3 regions of the Cohnella sp. LGH genome follow, and region 1 is predicted to be linked to each of the others. Evidence: a T-box and tRNA genes for the amino acid it is inferred to sense, from the RefSeq annotation. Region 1 holds a T-box; the other regions hold tRNA genes.
The links. The T-box of region 1 lies ahead of argS (arginine--tRNA ligase). A T-box ahead of a tRNA ligase gene usually reads a tRNA of that ligase, here a tRNA-Arg.

Region 1 (3,277 bases):
GGTTGCGTCCGAGCTCCTTGGCCAAATATAGCGCCTGATCCGCCAACTCCAGCCATTCCCGGCAGCGGGCGGGATCCGGCTCTACGATCTCGATGACGCCGGCTGAGAAAGTGACCTGCAATTCCTCTTCCTTCCCCCCGAAGTCGATCCGGCCGAACGTGTCCCCCAGCCTCTTAAGCAGCGAACGGGCCTCTTCCTCGCGCGTTCTCGGCAGCAGCAGAATAAATTCCTCGCCGCCGTAGCGGATCAAGACGTCCGCCGCGCGCATGTGCGACTTCAGGAAAGCCGCGAACTCCGCCAGCACCCGGTCGCCCGCGATATGGCCGTAACGGTCGTTGATCGACTTGAAATGATCCAGATCGACGATCGCCATCGTGAAATGCTCCTGGATTCTCTGCGCGTCCAGGCAGAGCGTCCGGTATGCCTCCTCCAAATATTTGCGGTTGTAGACCCCTGTCAGCTCATCGAAGAACAGAAGCTCGTCCAGCTGCTTTTTGCGTTTTAACTGCCGTTGAATCCGTACGAGCAGTTCCTCCATGTCGAGCGGCTTGTCCAGAAAGTCGTCCGCTCCCATCCGGAAAGCCCGCAGCCTCGTCTCCCGGGCGGTGTCCATGCTGATGACGGTCGTCGGAATGTACCGCTTGCGGATCTGCTCCTTAATCGCGTCCATCACTTCGAACCCGTCCTGCTCGGGAATAAGCAGATCGAGAATGAAGCAGTCCGGCGCACGGTCGTGAAAATAATGGATGGCCAGCGCGGGATTCACGGTCGCGATGACGTAATAGCCCTCTCTCTCGAGCTCTTCCTTCAGAAAGTGCAGCAGCGCCGCGTCGTCGTCGAGAATCAGGACGAGCGGCTGGTCGCCCGACTGGTCGTTCTCCGCGGTCACGAGCGAAGAATGAACGGCTTCCTGATGCTGAATCTCGTAGCATACGGCGATCAGCTCGATCATGAACGTCCGCAGCTTCTCCGGCTCCCACGGCTCGTCTTCGGAACGATGCCGAATCCGCTCCAGCAATTCCCCCGATATGCCGTAAAGCTTGGTCAGGCCGATCGTGCCGGACGTGCCTTTCACGGAATGCAAAAACCGCTCCGCTTCCACGCCGGGAATAGCGGAGCTGGATTCGAACCATATTTCCAGTTGCTTGCGGATATTGGCCAGCAACGCGTCTTGATATTTCTGCACGGGAACCCTCCTGAGCGAAACATATAGCTCTACTATTATATCGGATAATTCCAAAACAAAGATAACAACTTGAACGGGATGAACGCGGATTGTCACTCGGAACCAAAATGGCTATAATGTACGAATAACGATAACGATAACGATAACGACGATGAACGAGAGAGTACTTCGTTTTTCCTGACTGCAGCGAGCCGGGGATGGTGGGAGCCGGCGCAGGATTCGAAGGAAGCGCACTCGGGAGTCGATTTCCTGAACCGCAATCCTTGCAGGCGGCAGTAGGGAAGTCCGGCGACGAGCCGTTACCTTTTAACGAAGCGGCTTCCCTATGCGGGAGTGCTAGAAGAGTGGTACCGCGGAATCGACCTCCGTCTCTTTACGAGATGGGGTTTTTTTGCGTATTCGCGTATCGATATATACGTACAAGGAGGAACCCGTCATGTTGTTGAAGCAAGCATCCGCCATTCTGTCTCCTTATTTGGAGCTGCCCCCGGAAGAGGTGCGCCCGAAGCTGGAGATTCCGCCCGAACAGAAGCTGGGCGACGTCTCGCTCCCGTGCTTCGCGTTCGCCAAGGCGCTTAGGCAGCCGCCCGCCGCGATCGCGCAGCGGCTTGCGGACGTCATTAACGCCGATCGCTCCGACTTGCGCGCCGAGGTCGCAGGCGGCTATCTCAACCTCTTTTTCCATGGCGAGCACTGGAGAAGCGAGTTCGTGCAGCGGGCACTGGACGAACGCTACGGACGCTCCGATGCCGGGAAAGGCAAGCGGATGGTCATCGACATGTCTTCCCCGAACATCGCCAAGCCGTTCGGCATCGGCCACCTGCGCTCGACGATGATCGGCAACGCCCTGGTCCGCATGTATCGCGCCATGGGCTACGACGTACACAACGTTAATCATATCGGGGATTGGGGCACGCAGTTCGGCAAGCTGATCGTCGCGTATTTGAAGTGGGGAGACCGACAGGCGCTGGAACAGGCCCCGATTCGGGAAAGCCTGCGGCTGTACGTGGAATTCCACCGGCAGGCGGAGCAGCGGCCGGAGTTGGAGGACGAGGCGAGAGAAGCGTTCGCCAAGCTGGAGCGCGGGGATGCCGCCATGCGCGAGCTGTGGCAGTATTTCGTAGACGAGAGCCTTAAGGAATTTCAACGCGTATACGAAAGATTGGGCGTCGAGTTCGACTCCTATGCGGGCGAGAGCTTCTACAACGACAAGTTCGATCCCGTCGTGCGCAAGCTCGAGGAGTTGGAGTTGCTGGAGGAGGACGCTGGCGCGAGAATCGTCAGGCTGGAGGAGGAAGGACTGCCCCCTTGCCTTATCCTGAAAAAGGACGGCTCGACTATCTATGCGGTGCGCGATCTCGCGACCGCCCTCTACCGGAATGAAGAGCTGAAGGCGGACGAAATTCTCTACGTCGTCGGGGCTGAACAGAGCCTGCATTTTCAACAGGTATTCTCGGTGCTGCGCAAAATGGGGCTCAAATGGGCGGCGAACTGCCGTCACGTCCCGTTCGGCTTGATTACGATCAACGGCAAAAAGATGTCGACGCGCAAAGGAAAGGTAGTCATGCTGGAGGAAGTGCTCGACGAGGCGGCGGAGCGCGCGCTGCGCATCATCGAAGGGAAAAATCCCGATCTGGCGAACAAAGAAGCGGTCGCCGAAGCCGTCGGAGTGGGAGCGATCGTGTTCGGGGATTTGAAGCATCACCGCCAGTTGTCGGTCGATTTCAATCTGGAGGAGGCCGTCAGCTTCGAAGGCGAGACGGGACCCTATTTGCAGTACACCCACGCGCGAATACGGAGCCTGCTCAGGAGAGGGAAGTATGAAGAGCTGCCTTCCCGCTTCGCCGTCGACGGAGCGCAGCTGTCCTCGGAGCCGGCGTGGGCGTGCATCAAGACGCTGTCCGGCTACGAGGCCGCGATTCGGGAAGCCATCCGCCAGAACGAGCCGTTCGTCGTCGCCAAGTATCTGCTCGCTCTGGCCAAGGACTTTAACCGTTTCTACAACTCGGGGAAAATCATATACCACGGCGCGGACGAAGCCGGGACGTTCTCCAAGCTGAGCTTGGCCGCAGCCGCCGCAGACGTTCTGCG
Region 2 (3,277 bases), 510 kb from region 1:
TGCCCACAATGAACGCATCTCCCTGCGTATATTCCTCATCTTCTGTTTCTTCGTCATTATCATCATAATAATAAAGCGGTATGATTTCGTCGCCGGCTGATATTTTCAGCATATTTTTATCCGGCATACCTGATTTCTCATCGATCCCGCGCCATGCGCCGAGCACCTCGAACTCATCCGACTCCACGTCGTAGTGAACGATAATATCGACTTCTTTTCCGTTCAGAATCGCCGGGATCGCATAACGAATGTAACTCTCCCCCTGACTTACCATGAACAAAGAAACGAAATTGCCGTCCCATGTCAGCCATTCTCCGGTAAAGTCATCTTGCAACAGGCCCGTCTCCCAGTCTATATTCACATAGTGGTCGTAACCCAGGTACACCGTGCGCCCTTCGGAGCCTTCCGGCAGCATGGCCACAACGCCATAAATTTGCTCAATTCGCTCCAGATCATCCGGATGGAGTTGAATTTCGTATACGTCGCTCTCATCCGACCCATATTGGAACGAGAACTCTTCTTTATTGCTGCTATCAATCGCTACGCTGCTCTTAGCCCCCGTTAATCGAGAGATATACCTGTTCAAGAAATCGCCGTAAACCTCGGAGAAGCCGATTCCGTTATACACTGAAAGATTGTTTTCAAAATTATCTTTGTCTTTGTGCGGAAAATAAATGGATAGCCCGCTCGCGTCCGGACGACCTTGACTGTTCATATTGTAGACAACTGCGTCATGAATCGCATTCTTTAAGGCCTCAGCCTTATCCGGATATTGGCCGGATACATTCTTCGCGATTGAAGCGAGATCGGCCATATCGGTAATGCCGCCGTGCGCTGTCGTGCTGCCGTAGTCTTCCGCCTTGCTGCGCCCTTCCGCAAAGCTGTAGAAACGCCTGGTATCGGCAGTGATTATGGGTCCCGCTTCCTCCACCAAAGCTTCAAGCGCTTGAACGACAGCGGGAACCTTGTCAAGGGCGGTAACCGAAAGCGTGATTGATTTTTCTTGCCCGAACACGATTGCATGCTCTTTGTAACTGTCCACGATCGCCTTGCCGAACTCTGCACCGCTAACATACGGTTCACTGGACAAGTAGCCTAACGCCCCAACGTAATCCCATCCATGACCAGGCTCAAGCTCCTGTGAGGCGATCATATATTCAGCATAAGGGCTAAGCTGGGAAGCCGTCTCCACCGTCGCCATCAGACAAGCATCGAATCCGACCAGTTCAAGCTTTTTTCCCGTTATCTCGAATGCGGCCGCCAGACCAGCTTCAATCTCGTCGAGCGTCAGCGAATCGCCATCGAACAACTCGTCCGATCCGAAGCCGAGTACGGAACCGCCTCCGTGATCCCAGAAGATCAACGAATAATTATTCGCGGGATAATTCTTTACCCCCCATGTCACGAAATCGGCCAATGTCTGTGCATCGCCCATACTCTTCGCCCCGATATCGGCCACATGGTTAAGGCCTCCTTCTTTTACCAGCCAGCGCTGATTTTGTTCGCCGCTAATTTGGGAATTTGCCCAGTTCAGCGTTCCCCCGGTTTCCACGATCACCTGAACATCGTCGCCCGAAAGCCCCTCCATCATCTCCTCCAGATCTGTGGAAGCCGCACCCGAGTATGCTTCGTACTCTTCATCCCACGTACTCTCCAGATCAGAGCCGTTCATATAAACGAGAATCGTATATCCGGGCAAATCCGTATCGATTTCCTTTTTTGCATCCGGCTTCCTCGGAACTCCCTCACTCGCTAAAGCTTCACTCGAAACAGTCCCAGTCGAAACTCCCTCTTCGGTATCATCCCCCAACAAGTAGAGCCCGCCTAACAGCAGCAAGCAAACTCCGGCTACGATATACCATTTAATCTTAGAAATAACCAACCTATCTTCCCCCATCTCGGATAACCGTTGATCTCAACTATTATAGATAGGCTTCCTCTCGTGCAGTAGTGAGCGTTGTCATCTATTCTGTCATATGACAAAATGGAATTTTGCGGAAGCGGTTAAGCAACACTTTGTCCCGCATAATCGCAATGCAAAAAAATCCTCAGAGCAGGGCTCTCGAGGATTATCCATAAAGCTGTTATTCATAGTAAGTGGCGGCCCCGGCCAGAATCGAACTGACATCTACCCTTTAGGAGAGGGTTGCTCTATCCGTTGAGCTACGGAGCCACAACGATAAATATTATAACATAAATTTTTATCGACACCACCATAGATTGATCCATTTTCTCAAAATGTGCAATGACGACGCAGGGATCTCCCCTACGCCGCCATTTTTCTACTGTGCACGAATATCTTGCTTATTCAGGTTTCGTTATAATCAGTCTTTGCGAGGTTAGCGCGCGAAGCACGATGACGGCAGCCTCGGACCGCGTGGCGGTCGCTTCGGGACGCAGCTTGCCTCCGCTGCCGCCCTGCAGCAATCCGTTCTGCACCGCATAGGCGATTTGCAGAGACGCCCAGTCCGACACGCGTTCGGAGTCCGCGAATCCGTTCAATATTGCTTGCACATTCAGCCTGATGTCCGGATCGACGCCAAGCACACGGAACAGCATAACCGCCATCTCCTCGCGCGTTACCGGATCGCTCGGACGGAAGCGTCCGCCCGCTCCTTTCACTATACCGGCTGCGGCCGCCCGGGAAACATACGGCGCATACCAAGCGTTTGGCGCCACATCTCCGAATTCCGAAGCTGAGCCCGTCGTAGCAGCGTCGCCGAGCAGCGGCATTAGCAGCTTCACGAACTCGGCTCGGGTGATACGGCCGTTTGGCCGGAAGGAACCATCCGGGTCGCCGCTGACGATGCCGCGCGCCGCCAGCGCTTCGACATCGGCGCGGCTCCAGTGATTCGCCAAATCGGCGAATGTCAGATCGGCAAGCAATACCGCGTAAGTGCCTGGCTCCTCGGTCGCAACGGTCACCGTACTTTCCGATCTGTCGACGATACCTCCGACATAGACCCACCGAGTCCGGTCGGCTTCGTCCTGACGGTACACGCCAAGCTTACGAATGTCCGCCCCGCGGAGCAGAGCCTCGTCGTACGCGATCGTCAGCTTGCCGGCGACGGTCAGTCGGCCGCTTTCCGGTTCAAGCTTCCATTCGTACGCCTTCGATACTAGCCGCAGATGACCCGGTGTTGGAGCAGGGGCATCGGCATATCTTGTCGCCGCGACTTGCTTCGCCGCCCTCGCCGCTCCGGCCGGCAGCCACAGCTTAAACGCTCCGTCGAAAAACTTCATTTCTGCGTCTGTCGTTCCAATGTCCGCGCGCTCC
Region 3 (3,277 bases), 940 kb from region 1:
GAGAAGAGCGAAAAGCTTACATTTTGCAGCAGTTGAATTTGGAAGGAAAGGTCAGAACGTTCGATCTCGTCAACGAGCTTAAGGTGTCGTCGGAGACGATTCGCAAATATTTGGAGGAGCTCGAGGCGGACAACAAGCTGAAACGCGTATACGGCGGGGCGCTGAAGCTGGACGAATCCCGAGAGGAGCCGGCCTATCAGAAGCGGGAGGCGATCAATTCCGAGGAGAAGCGCAGAATCGGCTTGGCTGCGGCAACTCTTGTGGAGGACGGAGACGTCATCTTTATCGACGACGGTACGACAACGCTGCCAATGATTGACGGCATACTGGGTAAAAAAAATATTACGGTGTTGACGATCTGCGTCGCCGGCATGTGCAAGCTGATCGATTATGCGAACCGAGGCTTGTTCAGCGGCAAAATTTATTTCATCGGCGGGGAGATCGATGCGTCGCAGTCCCGTTCGACCGGAACGGTCGCAGTCCGGATGGCCGAGTTGTTTTATTCCGACAAGGCTTTTATCTCCGTGGACGGGCTAACGGTCGAACGTGGGCTGACAGGCTTTGACACCCCGAGAGGCGTGCTTGCCCGAAAAATCATCGAACATGCGAAGCAGACGATCGTCGTAGCCGACAAGACGAAGTTTGGCCAGGCCCAACTGTTCAAGATTTCCGATCTGCAGGATATCGATCTTGTCGTCAGCGACGTCTCCGCTCCTCCGGAGTGGAAATCTGCCCTGAAGGCGAAACAGGTCACATGGATTAAAGCCGAATAAGGACTATTTCCAGGCTACGAGAATGGCGCCGATGGCGATTAATGCGACGCCGGCCGAATTGATCCATGAAATTCGTTCTCCAAGAAAGAAAAAGGCAAGCAACACGGCCAGCACAACGCTGAGCTTGTCGATCGGTCCGACCTGGGACACCTTGCCCCCCTTAAGGGCCAGAAAATAAAATAGCCACGACAGCGCCCCGGCAGCCCCGCTGAGCACGATAAACGACAGCGCCTTTTTTTGCGTGAAAATTTCGCCGAGCTGAGTGAACTTTCCTTGAACAACGACGACACCGAGAAGGAAAAGCGCCATAATGACCGCGCGGATAGCGGTTGCCGAGTTGGCATCGACATCCTTTAATCCGATTTTGCCGAAGACGGCGACGAGGGCCGCCGTCGCGGCGGATAGCAGTGCATAGATTAGCCACATTCCGATCTCTCCTCCAAGGTTAGGACAGACTTTTGACCATATGCCAAAAAGGTTTGTCATGAATCTTGATTTCCTTGTTCGCACGGTAGCCAAGTTTAACATATAGAGCGTGCGCGCCTTCGTTCGTCTGATCGACGTTTAAGGCGATTTTGTCGTGGCCCAGCTCCCTGGCTCTGTTTTCGGCCGCCGCGATGAGCTGTTTGGCATATCCTTTGCCTTGCTGCGAAGGGTCGACGGCGATCGCGTCGATGTAATACTCGTCCTCATCCGCTTCGTCATCGATCGTAATCGCCGGATTTCCGCTCTTGCGGCTGAGATGCTCCAGAACGGGCTTGTAAAGCCGCTCCGCGTCGCTGCCGTGATAACACAAAATCATCCCGACGGGAATGCCGTTTTCTACTTTCGCCAGAATGCAGGAACGGCTAAAACGGTTGCCTTCAGCGTCGATGAACGCCTCCAACTGACGCAAGACGTCTCGTTCGGAGGATTCCCCTGTCAGTTGGTAAGCGATATCCTGTATAGCCAGCAGGATAAGGCGGGCGAGGGAGGAAGCGTCGCGCTCGCCGGCTGCTCGAATGGTCATCATGATCACCTTCATTTTCTTTAACATTCTTAAATGATCTTAGCTTGTTAGGGGGGCAATTTCAAATCTTTAGCGGGAATAAAGCGCGTCCGTCTGTACCCTGGAACAAAAATAGTCGACAAAAAAGGGTTGCGCGACATCCCTTTATATGCTAATATACTTTTTGCGTGTCTCAGTAGCTCAGCTGGATAGAGCAACGCCCTTCTAAGGCGTCGGTCGGGGGTTCGAATCCCTCCTGGGACGCCATTTATGAAGACACATTCGTTTGGACGATACATAAGAAGCCCATACCCTTCTGAGCGAAGGTATGGGCTTCTTTCCTTGTTGCCCTCTGGGACGGATGGCAACGGGATCGTGACGGCGGCAGCTAATCGTCCCAACGCTCGGGCTCGGACATGAACCAGGCAATATGCGTGCAGCGCTGGCAGACAAGAATCGTGGCGTTCCGGTTCGCCCAATCCAAGCCGAAGAAGGTAGCCCCTCTTGAGTTGAGCTGTCTGTAATCTTTATCGAAAGTGTCGTTCCTGCAGCAGGGACAGACAATCATTGCGCCGTCGGCTCTAAATCTCATATTCAACAGCTCCTTTGCTGGGGGAATCGTATATAGTTATGTACGATTTGGCGCGCGAATAGTTGCATGTTGCTGAGAACCCCCGCTGCGGCAGTCGCCGCGGCGGGGGTTCTCAGCAGAAGCAACATTCGCCATCTAGAGTGGAATTAGAGTCGTCATCTGCGGCGATTGGGAGGTGTAGCTCTTACCAGATGCCAGCACCGGCACGCAAGATAATGACGAGAAGGATAAACAACACCAGCGCGAATGCTGCCGCGCCCATGCCGCCGCCGCCGCCGTAGCAAGGACCAACGCCTGCGCCTCCAACCGGGTAACTCATGCAATCACCACCCAACTGCGAAGATTGAAGTCATGTGATAGCTTATGTGGAGGCCAATATACGGCCAGTGCATTCGCACAGATTGCAAATAATCCACGTCAGCCCACGCCAATTCGACGGCTTCGTCATATATGCCGGCAGGCTGCGCGAAAAAATGATTGCCGAACCGGAGGTACGTCAAGCAAAAGTGACGCAGCAGGGGGCGAAAAGGCGGTGAAAGGTGCCCCTGAGCGGGTTTTCAGACACGCCCTAAAGCGATTTTTTCTTTTAGAATGCGTTCATGCTATAATTTTGCAGACGATGTGCGTTTCAAATGCCGGTACAGGTGGAGGAGAACTGCCCACATGACGGATCAACCGAAAGATAATCTGGTGCTGTTTCCGAAAACGCTGGATTATTATCAAATACAGCTGACGAAAATGCTGGAAACGGAGCGTTACGGCGAAGCCAAAGCGCTGCTCGGCTTCCTGCTTCAATGCAGGGGGGAAGCGGAGCGGCATCATACGGAATGGCAGGCGCTGCTCGGGTGGCTCGACGCCGCGTTCCCTACAGCCGAGGGAGATTTGGATTACGAGGCATGGATGCAGGGCGACGAGCAGGAAGAC

Region 2: it has a tRNA-Arg gene. The T-box ahead of argS (arginine--tRNA ligase) is inferred to sense a tRNA for this amino acid. The anticodon was not compared.
Region 3: it has a tRNA-Arg gene. The T-box ahead of argS (arginine--tRNA ligase) is inferred to sense a tRNA for this amino acid. The anticodon was not compared.

The regions. Positions count from the first base shown of each region.
Region 1 is NZ_CP072117.1:762,025-765,301, reverse strand. Features, by position in the region: gene J4772_RS03025 (GGDEF domain-containing response regulator) at 1-1,186, opposite strand, end outside; T-box leader at 1,329-1,562, shown strand; gene argS (arginine--tRNA ligase) at 1,623-3,277, shown strand, end outside.
Region 2 is NZ_CP072117.1:251,400-254,676, reverse strand. Features, by position in the region: gene J4772_RS00980 (clostripain-related cysteine peptidase) at 1-1,882, opposite strand, end outside; tRNA gene J4772_RS00975 (tRNA-Arg) at 2,099-2,173, opposite strand; gene J4772_RS00970 (S-layer homology domain-containing protein) at 2,305-3,277, opposite strand, start outside.
Region 3 is NZ_CP072117.1:1,703,395-1,706,671, reverse strand. Features, by position in the region: gene J4772_RS06840 (DeoR/GlpR family DNA-binding transcription regulator) at 1-773, shown strand, start outside; gene J4772_RS06835 (EamA family transporter) at 777-1,205, opposite strand; gene J4772_RS06830 (GNAT family N-acetyltransferase) at 1,219-1,785, opposite strand; tRNA gene J4772_RS06825 (tRNA-Arg) at 1,952-2,028, shown strand; gene J4772_RS06820 (hypothetical protein) at 2,150-2,353, opposite strand; gene J4772_RS06815 (sporulation protein YjcZ) at 2,538-2,672, opposite strand; gene J4772_RS06810 (hypothetical protein) at 3,017-3,277, shown strand, end outside.